DNA from 3 places in the Alteromonas sp. AWQ4_252 genome. Region 1 is predicted to be linked to each of the others. Evidence: predicted binding sites of a transcription regulator. Region 1 holds the regulator's gene; each other region holds the start of a gene.

Region 1 (4,615 bases):
ATAAAACAAGCCCCACATAAAGCGTCAACCTGGCCGGTTACTGCACTTGGACTGCTCATACCTGTGTTCATTATGCTGGTTTTTATTCATTGAGTCTGAGGGCAGTACATTTTGACTGAATTTGATCGCCAACTACTGGCACTGGCTCTTGTTAGCCTTTATGTCGTTTGGGTGGGTAAGTTACTGTGGAAGCACAATAAGCATCGCTTACGACCAAATGACACTGATAAAACGGATTTTCTTGTGGCTTACGCCAGTCAAACGGGCAATGCGCAGGCGCTGGCAGAAATGTATGCTAAAGATAAAGCCCTGTATCATGATGTTGCTTTGCTTCCATTATCTTCATTGACGTTGTCGCGGTTACAACAGGTGAAACGTGCTTTATTTGTTGTCAGTACATACGGTCACGGTGAGCCGCCAGATAACGGTCGCTCTTTTTTTCGCATACTGACAAAAGCAAATATTTCTCCAGACTGTCTGTCATCCGTCATCTACGACGTAGTAGCCCTAGGCGACAGTCAATACCCCCAGTTCTGTGCGTTTGGTGAGCAATTACATCAACAATTACAGGCTTGCGGCGCAAAGCCGGCATCATCAATTACGCGTCTTGATCACGCAAAAGGCGAAACCGGATCCCCTGCTAATATCAAGAACAACGACAGCGCTTTCAGTTCATTCAAGCTCACCTCTCGTCAACAGTTAAACCATGGCCCAGGTCATCCATTGTTTGATATTCGACTTTCTGCAGAAGGTAGCGATTGGCAGGCTGGGGATATTTTGGATGTACTGCCGCAAAATAGCGCAGATGCAGTAGAAAAATGGCTACAAACCCATGAAATCGATGGTAGTTTCTCATTTGAAGCAAACAACCACAGTTGGCGTGCCCGCCAGTGGTTAGCAACAAGGCAGCTTGTTGCTCCCGGTCCAGATACAGACCCAGCGGATTTACTTACAGCGCTACCGGCTTTAACTACCCGAAGTTACACCATTGCCTCTATTCCTGAAGAAGGCACCTTACGTCTCATCGTCCGTCGGCAGGTGTTCGACAACGAAAGATTGGGTATTGCGTCAGGTTGGCTTACAAAGTTTGCTCAGGAAAATACTGTAATTAAAGGCAGAATTCGCGTTAATCCCATCTGCCATCTTCCGGTAGGTAAAGCCCCTCTTCTTCTCATAGGTGCTGGCAGTGGTTTGGCCGGCCTGCGGGCACAGTTTGCCAAGTTTACTGATCCCAGCCTGGCAGTTACGCCTTCCCTGCTCTGGGTGATTTATGGAGAACGGGAACCACACCAGGACGACATCGTTAACAAGGCACTTCCTCTGCCACACTCCCACGCCAATGAAATTCGAATCGATAGTGTGTTTTCCCGATGTCCTGGCCGCCCACAATACGTGCAGGACAAACTTCTTGAGAGCGGTGAGGAAATACGCAAACTCATCAAAGAAGGGTTGCAAATATACGTCTGTGGCAGTTACGAAGGAATGGGAGAAAGCGTACACGAGGCGCTGACGAGTATATTGGGAGAAGACAATTTACAACGCTTAACAGATCATCATCGTTATCACAGAGATATCTACTAAAGCGCAGTGCAGCTGTTTAGATAAGCTAAAAATAAAAATGCCAGTCTGTTATTCACTGACTGGCATTTAAAAGAACAGAGTCGATATCACTCGTACTCTTGCTAGCTGACTTAGCTATTTACGAATTCAACACCAATTTTGATGTCACCCCGTAAACCTTCCAGCATGTCTTCTTTCGCTTTTTGCTCGAAATCGCTTAAATCGCCGTAAGGCAGGATTTCTTCAACACCGTTTGGCCCTAAACGCACTGGGTGAGCAAAAAATGCAGCATCGTCGCTGTCGTCAGTTTGCACGTAGGTGTATTCAACAACATTCTCGCCCTGCATTGCTGCAACTAAAGACAGGCAGAAGCGCGCAGCAGCCTGACCCATAGAAAGGGTTGCAGAGCCGCCACCGGCTTTAGCTTCAACAACTTCAGTTCCTGCATTCTGGATACGAGTAGTGAGGCTTGCTACTTCTTCATCAGTGAAGCTAACACCTTCAACCTGGCTTAACAGAGGCAAGATAGTCGTACCTGAGTGGCCACCAATTACCGGCACGTGTACGCTGGACACGTCCAGATCTTTAAGCTCGGCAACAAAAGTTTCAGCACGGATCACGTCAAGAGTCGTAACACCGAAGAGTTTGTTTTTGTCGTAAACGCCTTTTTCTTTCAACGTTTCAGCGGCAATAGCAACGGTGGTATTTACCGGGTTAGTGATAATGCCCACACAAGCTGAAGGACAATGCTCAGCTACGCCTTCGATAAGCGCTTTAACAATACCGGCGTTAATGTTGAACAGGTCAGAACGATCCATTCCCGGCTTGCGAGGAACACCCGCTGGAATTAATACCACGTCACAACCAGTAAGTGCACCACCCAAGTCATCTTTCCCATGACCGGTAACTTTCACCGCTGTGGGGATGTGGCTCAGATCTACGGCTACACCAGGTACAACTGGCGCTACGTCGTACAACGCTAGCTCAGAACCTGCTGGCAATTGTGTTTTCAACAACAATGACAGCGCTTGACCAATACCACCGGCAGCACCTAACACGGCTACTTTCATACCATTTCTCCTATGGATATATACTCGTCATAAAACGGAGCGTCACAGTAAAGCAACGCGCAAAAAAACTCAATCACACAATGGTCTTATGCATGAATATCGGGCATTCACCGCAAAATTATGCATTTTAATGCATGAATATGCATTTTGATTGCGATTAGCTGAAGGCTACGGCACAATAATAACGTTAAGTACCCGTTAACACCAATAACGACAGGAAAATATGGCCAATTTAAAACAAGAAAAATTAATCAAAGCCTTTAAAGAGATCCTAAAAGCAGAAAGTTATGGATCTCAGGGCGAGATTGTAGACGCGTTAAAATCTCAAGATTTTGACAATATCAGCCAGTCCAAAGTATCCCGCATGCTAAGCAAATTTGGTGCTGTTCGTACCCGCAATGCCAGAGGCGATATGGTGTACTGTTTACCGCCAGAACTCGGTATGCCCACCGCCAAAAGCCCGCTTAAGCAACTCGTTCTGGACATTGTACATAATAATGTCATGGTGATCATAAGAACCAGCCCAGGCGCAGCGCAGCTTATCGCGCGTTTGCTGGACTCTCTGAGTCAAAAAGACGGCGTTCTCGGTACTATTGCCGGCGACGATACCATATTTATTGCACCGGCAGACGTGAGTGAAATTGAAGACTTACGACAACGTGTAGAGGATTTATTCGAAAACGTTTAACACTTGCGGGGCCAGCACATACTCTCACCCGCCATTCAAACACCGTTTATTGCCATTGCCTTATTCTGCTTGGACAGTGGCACTAAACTTCCATTCACCAGTGCAACAACCCTATCAGCACTGGCAATAGTTTCAGGTCGGTGAGCAATAATAACCCTTGTTATATTTAGCGCTTTAATAGCGCTATTCACTGATGCTTCTAATTGCGTATCAAGATGACTGGTCGCTTCATCCATAAATAGAATTTTTGGCTCGCGATACAGTGCTCTGGCCAAAAGTAATCGCTGTATCTGCCCCCCTGAAAGAGCTGCACCCATATCTCCTACCAGTGTATTGTATCCCATGGGCATGGCCATGATATCTGCGTGAATTGCAGCGACAGACGCAGCCCATGCAACTTTTTCCATATTCGGCGCTGGCGCAAAGAAGCAAATGTTATCTGCAACGGAGCCCGACAACAGTTGATCGTTTTGCATTACCGCTGCTATTTGCTGCCGATATTCAACCAGACCAAGATGCCTGATATCCACACCGTCCACTTCGACAGACCCTTCCTGCGGGGTAAACAAGCCCAGCATTAACTTTAACAGCGTAGTTTTCCCCCCTCCGGAAGGGCCCACAATAGCCAGTGATTCACCGGCATCAACCTCAAGGCAGAGTTGTTCGAAAACAGACGGTTCATTATCGCTGTAGCGGTAACATAAATTGTTTAACGACAACGCCCCGGACATCGAATGAGTAGGCGCACTACCACTGACATTCACCTCTTTTTTGGCCAGTGAAATATCGGCCAACCGGTTCAGGTGCAAGCCTACCATCTTAAACTCGATAACTTTTTCAATTAATGCGGCTGTTTTCTCAGTAAACTGGCGTTTGAAAGACATAAACGCAAATAACATCCCCACTGTAATGTCGCCGTCAATAACCAGTAGAGCGGCCAAATACACAACAAGTACATTTTCCATGCCGAACACTAGTTTATTAAAGGTGTCGTAACCAATGTTCAGGTGTCCGACTTTAATTGCAGCATTCAGACTATCTGCAAATCGGTTTTGCCAGATCCCTTGCCGTTGTACTTCCCGACCGAATAACTTTATTGTTTGGATGCCTCGAACAGTTTCCATAAAGTTCGACTGCTCTTTCGCCTGGCAGACAATCATTTCCTCGGTCAATTGACGTAACGGCCGAAACATAACAATTCTAAAAACGGCGTATAAGCATATGGCCACAAGTACGACTACGCTTAACAACGGGCTGTACAAAAAAATCATGATAAGTGTAGTAACAGCCATGACTC
Region 2 (4,615 bases), 450 kb from region 1:
CCCGTGCCTTGTCGATCGCTTCCTGGCCGGTCATCGCAACGTCTACCGTTTGACCTAGCTTCTCAAGCAACGCTTTTGCTACCATAACATTCAATTCAATATCTTCTACCAGCAAAATATTTAAATCTGTAACTAGAAGTTTCGAGACTTGCATAGGTCGTTTAGAAATTTGTAACGGCAGCTCGATTTCAAAACGAGTACCATGACCTACTTCACTGGATACACGAATGTCGCCATGCATCAAATCAACCATTTGCTTACAAATAGCCAACCCTATTCCCGTACCTGTGGCTGACTGATGGTCCGGGTGGTCGACCTGATAATACATGGCAAAGATTTTTTCGATTTCGCTGTCGGGGATCCCTACTCCGGTATCTTCAATAACATAAGTTACCAGTGTTATGTCATCCTTAGGTTCAGTTGCTGAGACGCTCAGACTAACATTGCCCTTTTGAGTAAACTTCACCGCATTAAACAATATATTCCAAAGAATTTGTCTTAAACGGGTGCCGTCAACTTCAACTAATTGAGGCAAAGGCTCTTCAATATTGGTAATGAGTTCCAATGACTTATCTGCGGCCAACAAGCGGATAATACTCGCCAACTCTTGGGTGAAATCTCGCAGGGATACTGTTTTCAGGCTAAGTTCAAGCTTGTCCCTGTCGAGCTTATCCAGGTCGATAATGTCGTTGAAGATATTCCCCAGGGTAATTGCACTGGCATAAATAGTACTTACCCAGCTAAATTGCTCTTCAGTTAGGTCTGTATCTCTGAGCATCCGGCTCAGACCCACAATACCATTGAGCGGCGTTCTCAATTCGTGTGAGATGGTAGCGATAAAACGCGTTTTATCAGTACTGGCCTTAGCAGCGGCATTTTCCGCTTGCTTTCTCTCAGTCATATCGCGACCGAATGCCAGCAAGCCCAAACGCGTACCTTCGTTGTCGAAAAATGGTACCCGTTTCATTTCGAAGTAGCGCCGACGCCCATCCGCAAACCGCAACCATAGCTCTTCTGTCATACTGGCGTTGGTTTCCAGTACTTCGTGATCAGACGCAACAATCTGACTGGCCAAATCCTCTTCGAAGACATCGTGCAACGTCAGTCCGACTAACTCTTCTTCTGTCTTACCTGTAAGCATCTCGGCAATACGGTTACAGCCGGCAAAACGCCCTTCTTCATTACGGTAATAAATGAGGTCTGGTGAAGCATCAATGATTGACCGGAGTAAGGTTGATAGATGTCGTGCCTGTTGCTCAGAGTGCGATTTCTCGACAATCTCTTTTTCCAGATCTTTAAAAACTGCTTCCCGTTCGTCCTGGGCTTTACGCCGTTGTTCCATCTCGTGGTTGAGTTGTCGGATGTTACTCTGCAACTCGCGATTCAAAAACACATCTTCCTCTCGCAGGTGTTCAAGCTGGCTAACGACTTCCTTTAAATTGGTACGCGAATTTTCAAGTTGTTTGACTAATTCACTTAAAAAATAAAGGACCCATGGCGCAGACATTAAAGTCAGTACCACAGCGATGATAAAATCGTCAGGCTGGACTTCGTAACCCAGTGCCACACGTATGACATATGAACCAACAAGGGTAAACACGAGAGTAACAACGATAAATACGATACTGAGCTTTAACGTGCCGAATCGCTTAATGAATTGAGCAAATCTAATTGCCCATGAGTCGTTTGGGGAATCTTGATGCATAGCAACGAACTACAAAAATAAAAATCTTAAGTTAGTAGCACTTATATCACGTCAGACAGGCAAAGCCCACTGAGTTTCATGGAAATACCGAAAGCAGAACGCAGTAGAAGGGTGGAAGGTGTTGTAAATTAGCTACACAGCTGCACTAAAAAAGGGCAAGGCGGCGTACAGTCAAATGAATTAAACCGGTAGCCACCTGTTCACCGGGCATTTAGTTGTACCCTGGCACTGCAATGCCGTCCATATCATCTTCATCTAAAATACTGTAAAACATAATATTATCTCCAAATTTATATTTTCATCAAAGGGGCTATCAAGCCTTCTACCCACCTTGTTTTGCTACTAATAGGCGCCACAGGTTTGTGGCGTTACCTGATTACCCCTTAAATAAAGCAAAATCTTAGCCATAATTAGTAAATACCAGTATTTAAATAATGCGCCTATGCGTGACCGCCCGGAACATTACTAAAACGTGCAGACCTTTCCCCAACAACGACATTTTTGATATGTACGTTTACAAGCAAACCTTTGCACTATCAACAACTCCCCTGTATATTTTTAAAACAAGTAAAATAAACATTCACTTCATGCCCGATATTCCTAATAAATACGCAAACATACCGAATGTTTATTCATTATGTGCAAAATAGAATTGTCACTTGCAATGCGCTTACAAATTCTACTGAACCAATTTTAAGCGTAACGAACAAAATTCGCACATCTTTAATTTTTATTTAAGACACTGATAAATATAACAATATAATAAGAATACCCGGAAGAATTGTCGCCTTCGCTTTTTATCATTTGCTTTTGCAAAGCAATGTATGTATTTTGTACGGCCCGCGGTGCAATAGTGCATAAAAATGCGGTTAGCGACTGGCATTTTCTAATAATAAAAAATCAAATAATCAGGCGTTCAATTGAACGTCACAAGAACGTTTGTGATGCGTCCCATATACTGGCGGCGATCCGGCAGATACCTTGCCCAGTCGAAGGTTGAAGGAGTTTTTTTAAGATGAGTTTATATAATCCCAACGATTCCCGGGATAACTGTGGCTTTGGTCTCATCGCCCACACTCACGGGGAGGCCAGTCATGTGCTGGTAGAAACTGCAATTCAGGGCCTGGACCGAATGCAGCATCGTGGTGGTATTGCTGCTGATGGTAAAACAGGCGATGGCTGTGGATTGCTATTGCAAAAACCAGACGCTTTTTTTCGTGAGATAGCTGAAGAACAGGGTTGGAAGCTTAGTAAAAAGTATGCTGTAGGCATGATTTTCCTAAGTCAGAACGATACCTTGGCACAAAAAGCCCGAGACGTACTAAACGAAGAGCTGGAAAAAGAAACATTAACAGTGGTGGGTTGGCGTGAAGTGCCAGTCGACCGTAGTGTTCTTGGTGAACTTGCCCTTACAGGTGTGCCCCAAATCGAGCAGGTTTTCGTAAACGCGCCGGCAGGCTGGCGCAAGCGTGATTTGGAACGCCGCCTATATATGGTTCGCCGACGTGCTGAGAAGCGTCTAGAAACCGACCCGGATTTTTACGTAGCCTGCCTCTCAGGTTTGGTTACGATCTACAAAGGCTTGGTCATGCCCCGTGACCTACCTGCGTTTTATGCCGATCTGGCCGACGAGCGCTTGAAGAGTGCGATTTGCGTATTCCACCAGCGCTTTTCTACAAACACCTTACCTAAATGGCCTTTGGCTCAACCTTTCCGCTTCTTAGCTCACAATGGTGAAATCAACACCATTAAAGGTAACCGCGATTGGGCAATGGCCCGCTCCGGCAAATTTGCCACACCGCTCATCCCTGATCTAAAAGACGCAGCACCTTTTGTAAATACAGAGGGTTCAGATTCATCGTCTTTAGATAATATGCTAGAACTTTTCCTTGCCGGTGGTATGGATTTGTTCCGCGCCATGCGTCTGCTCGTTCCGCCTGCGTATCAGAACAACGCCACCATGGACGACGATCTTCGTGCATTTTACGAGTTTAACTCCATGCACATGGAACCCTGGGATGGCCCGGCAGGTATTGTTATGACCAACGGTAGACACGTTGCGTGTAACCTTGACCGCAACGGCTTGCGCCCGGCTCGTTATGTCATCACCAAAAATGGCTTTATTACCCTGGCTTCAGAAGTGGGGATCTGGGATTACAACGAAAGCGATGTGGTTGAAAAAGGCCGCGTTGGTCCGGGCGAAATGCTCGCGGTTGATACCTATAACGGTAAGATCTGGCGCTCCAATGAAATTGATGCTGATTTAAAAGACCGCCACCCATACAAAGAATGGTTGGAAAAACATATCCGACGCCTAGCCCCCATTGAAGAAGTCGATTCTTCCGAACTTGGCAAGCGCGTGTTTAATGACGACACGATTGCTGTTTACCACAAGCTCTTTAACTACAGCTATGAAGAAATTCAGCAAGTGGTTAAAGTGCTGGCCAAAGATGGTCAGGAAGCGGTTGGCTCAATGGGTGACGATACCCCGATGGCCGTGTTGTCGTCAAAATCCCGTACCATTTATGACTATTTCCGTCAGCAATTTGCCCAGGTAACGAACCCGCCTATCGATCCATTGCGGGAAAATCACGTGATGTCACTGGCAACGTGTATCGGGCGGGAACAAAACGTATTTAGTGAAACTTCAGGCTACGCCAACCGGGTATTATTTAATTCTCCGGTGTTGGTGTATACCGACTTAAAGCAACTGCGAGAGTTTAACCCTGAGCACTATTACTCAGAAAAAGTAGAGTTACAGTACAAACAGGAAGAAGGTCTTCGCAAAGCAATAGAGCGTATCTGCAACGAAGTTGAATACCTTGTAAAACAGAAACGCGCTGCATTTGTGATCCTGTCTGACAGAAACATTAAGAAAGACAGACTGACTATCCCGGCAGCGATGGCAAC
Region 3 (4,615 bases), 2.4 Mb from region 1:
TTTTTATTTCTCATAATCTGGGTATCGTCAGGCATATTGCTGACCGAATTATTGTTATGGAAAATGGCTATATTGTGGAATCAGGTAAAACCGAAACCCTGTTTCGTTGGCCACAACACGACATGACGAAAAAACTCATCCAGGCATACCAATCATTAGTTCCTCAACAAACCATTACCTCTACAGATTAAAAAAGGTTGCTTGCGCAACCTTTTTTACTGGACCATGTTGACCATACTGAGTATTAACCAACCAGTGCGAGCAAAATTCCAGCGGCAACGGCTGACCCTAACACCCCGGCAACATTGGGCCCCATTGCGTGCATAAGAAGAAAATTATGCGGATTACTCTGTAAACCTACTTTGTTAACCACACGAGCAGCCATGGGAACGGCACTTACGCCAGCAGCGCCGATTAGTGGGTTAATACCACCGCCGCTGAGACGGTTCATCAATTTCGCCATTAATACACCTGCAGCAGTGCCAATGGCAAAAGCAATAGCGCCGAGCCCCAGGATCCCAAGGGTTTCCACTGTCAAAAATTTATCCGCAGACAATTTAGAGCCAACGGCCAGGCCGAGAAAGATAGTAACAATATTTATCAACTCGTTTTGTGCCGTTTTAGAGAGTCTTTCGACTACCCCACACTCGCGCATGAGGTTGCCGAAACAGAACATGCCCACTAAAGGAGTAGCCGAAGGTAGGAACAGGATGGTCAGAATAAGCACAGCTAATGGAAAAATGATTTTTTCCCGTTGTGACACCGGACGCAACTGTGCCATTTCAATCTTTCGTTCTTCCTCAGACGTCAACGCTTTCATAATAGGAGGCTGAATAATGGGAACTAATGCCATATATGAGTAAGCCGCCACAGCGATGGCACCGAGCAAATCCGGCGACAGTCTTGAGGCCAGGAATATTGCAGTTGGTCCGTCGGCCCCTCCAATGATCGCAATAGCGCTGGCATCTTTGAGGGTGAAATCGAAGCCTGGTAAAAAATTAAGTGAGATGGCGCCAAACAAGGTGGCAAATATACCAAATTGCGCAGCGGCACCTAACAATAGCATGCGCGGGTTTGCAATAAGGGCACTAAAGTCAGTCATTGCGCCAACGCCCATGAAGATAAGCAAAGGGAATACACCTGAGTGAATTCCTACTTCATAAATGTAATACAGCAAGCCACCAGGTTCACTAAACCCAGCTAAAGGTATGTTAGTCAGCAAAGCCCCAAACCCGATGGGCAAGAGCAGCAAGGGTTCAAACTTTTTTACGATAGCCAGGTAAAGTAGTAAGAGTCCCACCGCCATCATTATTAGCTGGCCACTCTGAAAATGTGCCAGCGCTGTGCTATCCCATAAAATCGCGAGTTTATCCATTACTTAAGTCCAATTAACTGCTGGCCATTGGACACTGCATCACCTTCTTTAACAGCAATTTTCCCAACCACACCATCGAATGCTGAACGAATTTCTGTTTCCATCTTCATCGCTTCGAGAATAATCACAACATCATCGTTTTGCACTGTGTCACCTTCCCCTACCAGCACTTTAAATACATTGCCGGAAAGCGGAGCGTTGATGCTGGCTCCTGTTGCAGGAGGAGCAGCCTGAGACGATGGCTGGGGTGAGGCCGTAGCTGGCGTCACGCTGGTTAACGTACCCGACTCTGCCACCTCGACGTGATAAACCTTACCATCAACCTTCACGTCATAAGCAGCTGCCTGGGTAGGGTTGGACACAGCTTGCTGCTTGATATCGCAGGATGGTGTTGCATTGTCAATGCCTGGAGCTGGTTCAAAGGCGTCGGGGTTACCTCTGTTTTGAAGGAACTTAAGACCAATCTGTGGAAATAAAGCATAGGTGAGCACATCATCCACTTTCGCTTCAGCAAGAGTAAAGCCTTTCTCTTTGGCCAATTCACCCAGTTCTTCACCGAGTTCGTTCATTTCGGGAGCAAGTAGATCTGCAGGGCGACAGGTAACAGGTTCCTCACCATCCAGGACCTTGGTTTGTAAATCTGCATCTACGGGAGCCGCGGTTGCGCCATACTCGCCTTTTAATACTCCGGCAGTTTCTTTTGAGATACTCTTGTAACGTGCACCGGTAAGTACATTGAGCACTGCCTGTGTGCCTACAATTTGCGAAGTTGGTGTAACCAAAGGGATAAAACCAAGATCTTCGCGAACCCGTGGAATTTCCTTCAACACTTCGTCGAATTTATCTGCGGCCCCCTGCTCTTTCAACTGGCTTTCCATATTAGTGAGCATGCCGCCCGGGACCTGTGCTAATAGAATACGCGCATCCACACCTTTTAAGCTGCCCTCAAATTGCGCATACTTTTTTCGTACATCGCGGAAATAGGCTGCAATTTCTTCCAATCCTTCCAGCGATAGCCCGGTATCCCGTGGGGTACCTTCCAGAACTGAAACGATAGTCTCAGTTGCTGTGTGTCCATATGTCATACTCATAGAGGATATTGCGGTATCAAGCATATCGATACCTGCATCGATAGCTTTTTGGTAGGTCGCCGTGCTTAATCCTGTGGTAGCGTGACATTGCATTGCAATGGGAACATCTACCGTGTTTTTTAATCGGGTGATAAGCGTTTCACATTCGTAAGGTTTAAGCAGTCCGGCCATATCCTTAATACAAATAGAATGAACGCCCATATCTTCCAGTTGTTTTGCCATGTCCACCCAACCATCAATGGTGTGTACAGGGCTGATAGTGTATGAAATAGTACCCTGGGCGTGTGCGCCACAATCAATGGCGGCTTTTACCGCTGTACTGAGATTCCGCACATCGTTCATAGCATCGAAAATTCGGAAAACATCCACGCCATTGTCATGCGCCCGCTCGACAAATTTTGTCACCACGTCATCGGCATAGTGGCGATACCCGAGAAGATTCTGACCGCGAAGTAACATTTGTTGCTTCGTTTTCGGCATGGCTTTTTTCAGAGCCCGGATACGTTCCCAGGGATCTTCCCCCAAATAGCGAATACAAGCGTCAAAGGTTGCACCTCCCCAAGACTCGACAGACCAAAAGCCTGCGTCATCAAGCTTACTGGCAACAGGAAGCATATCTTCCAATCGCAGACGGGTTGCGAGTAGCGACTGATGCGCATCCCGCAAAACTAGTTCCGTGAGAGCCAACGGCTTAGACATGACAATTCCCCTAATTAAGTTTTATTGTTTTGTTCGGTGCTGATGGATGGCAGCGGTTATTGCTGCCAACGTAGGTTGGTCGACGGCATCGTCAATTGCACGGGTAGACTTTGTCAAAGGCGCAGCAGATTGCACCTCTGGCCCGGGAAAACGTTCACAAAACCAAGCAATGCCTTTCACTCCACCGATAAGTAAAGTAAGAAAAGCAAACACGAACCCCATGCCTGTAAGCATTAGTGAGGCAGCTTCCGCGAGCGGCCCGGCCAGTGAAGTTGAATCCATGAAGGTACCCTTTTAAATCGAGAAATGAATAAGTACCATGATAAAAAGCCAAAGACAATGAGTAAAAAGCAAGCTTTTTTGCATAATTAGACAAAAATTATGAATTGTAATTCACAATTATCATCTCATGCCGTGCTTTATCTCATGGAAAATGCGCAGAATCGCGCGACGAGACCATGTGCAATGAAGCTACAGCGTTACCGAGGGGAGAAATAATATTCTGAGAGGTTTTCCGTTACATACAAAAAAGCCCACCATAAGGTGGGCTTCTTGATATGGCGCGTGTGGAAGGATTCGAACCTCCGACCGCCTGGTTCGTAGCCAGGTACTCTATCCAGCTGAGCTACACACGCTTTAACTGTACATTTGCATACTAATGCAAACGGTGGTGCTTTAAAAAGTTGGCGCGTGTGGAAGGATTCGAACCTCCGACCGCCTGGTTCGTAGCCAGGTACTCTATCCAGCTGAGCTACACACGCGCAATAAACTGTTTGTTGGCCACCACTCCAACCTTTATAAGTGGCGGAGAGGGAGGGATTCGAACCCTCGATACGCGTAATGCGTATGGTTCCTTAGCAGGGAACTGGTTTCAGCCACTCACCCACCTCTCCGTAACGTGGTGCTGCATTTTACTGATACTTAGAGTGGAGTCAAACCCTTTTTTCAGAAAAATGAAACGTATGCTGCGATTTTAAACAATTCGTTCAAAAAGCCAACTTTCCACACTCAGAACACAATAAAGGCCGGGGTCTCCGGCCTTAAAAAAGGTTTTATTCAGCTACGTTTCCGGGCTGACCCCCCTTCTCAGCCTGAATACGCATGTAAATTTCTTCACGATGCACAGACACCTCTTTCGGCGCATTTACGCCAATTCGTACCTGATTACCCTTAACTCCCAGCACAGTGACAGTAACATCGTCACCCACCATCAGAGTTTCACCCACACGACGAGTCAATATAAGCATTCGCTTGCTCCTGGTCCTTAATTTTGAACATATCCCTCACATATTTGCCCATATCGGCACGACCCGATATCAGCTACAGTGTTTCCCTGTTTTCGTGTCACTTCAAAAACTCACCGTTCACACTTGTCAATTATAGCTTATCAGACAGATATGCGTTAATTGATGCCAAAGCAGCAGAAAGATTTTCCGGCTGACTACCGCCA

The links. Region 1 encodes ArgR, which controls arginine synthesis, uptake and breakdown. Its sites were predicted from a motif close to ANTGAATANNTATTCANT; they were not measured.
Region 2: gltB (glutamate synthase large subunit) is a predicted target of ArgR. The motif match lies at 2,558-2,575, and genes of this name have one in related genera.
Region 3: ACXACM_RS09850 (OadG family protein) is a predicted target of ArgR. The motif match lies at 3,546-3,563, and genes of this name have one in related genera.

Annotation. Positions count from the first base shown of each region.
Region 1 covers NZ_JBSWSV010000001.1:4,621,396-4,626,010, forward strand. The annotation lists gene ACXACM_RS20220 (PepSY-associated TM helix domain-containing protein) at 1-93, shown strand, start outside; gene ACXACM_RS20225 (flavodoxin domain-containing protein) at 112-1,581, shown strand; gene mdh (malate dehydrogenase) at 1,692-2,630, opposite strand; gene argR (transcriptional regulator ArgR) at 2,854-3,318, shown strand; gene ACXACM_RS20240 (peptidase domain-containing ABC transporter) at 3,354-4,615, opposite strand, start outside.
Region 2 covers NZ_JBSWSV010000001.1:4,172,906-4,177,520, forward strand. The annotation lists gene arcB (aerobic respiration two-component sensor histidine kinase ArcB) at 1-1,705, opposite strand, end outside; gene gltB (glutamate synthase large subunit) at 2,721-4,615, shown strand, end outside.
Region 3 covers NZ_JBSWSV010000001.1:2,223,654-2,228,268, reverse strand. The annotation lists gene ACXACM_RS09865 (ATP-binding cassette domain-containing protein) at 1-191, shown strand, start outside; gene ACXACM_RS09860 (sodium ion-translocating decarboxylase subunit beta) at 245-1,375, opposite strand; gene oadA (sodium-extruding oxaloacetate decarboxylase subunit alpha) at 1,375-3,165, opposite strand; gene ACXACM_RS09850 (OadG family protein) at 3,187-3,447, opposite strand; tRNA gene ACXACM_RS09845 (tRNA-Arg) at 3,724-3,800, opposite strand; tRNA gene ACXACM_RS09840 (tRNA-Arg) at 3,850-3,926, opposite strand; tRNA gene ACXACM_RS09835 (tRNA-Ser) at 3,968-4,058, opposite strand; gene csrA (carbon storage regulator CsrA) at 4,218-4,412, opposite strand; gene alaS (alanine--tRNA ligase) at 4,543-4,615, opposite strand, start outside.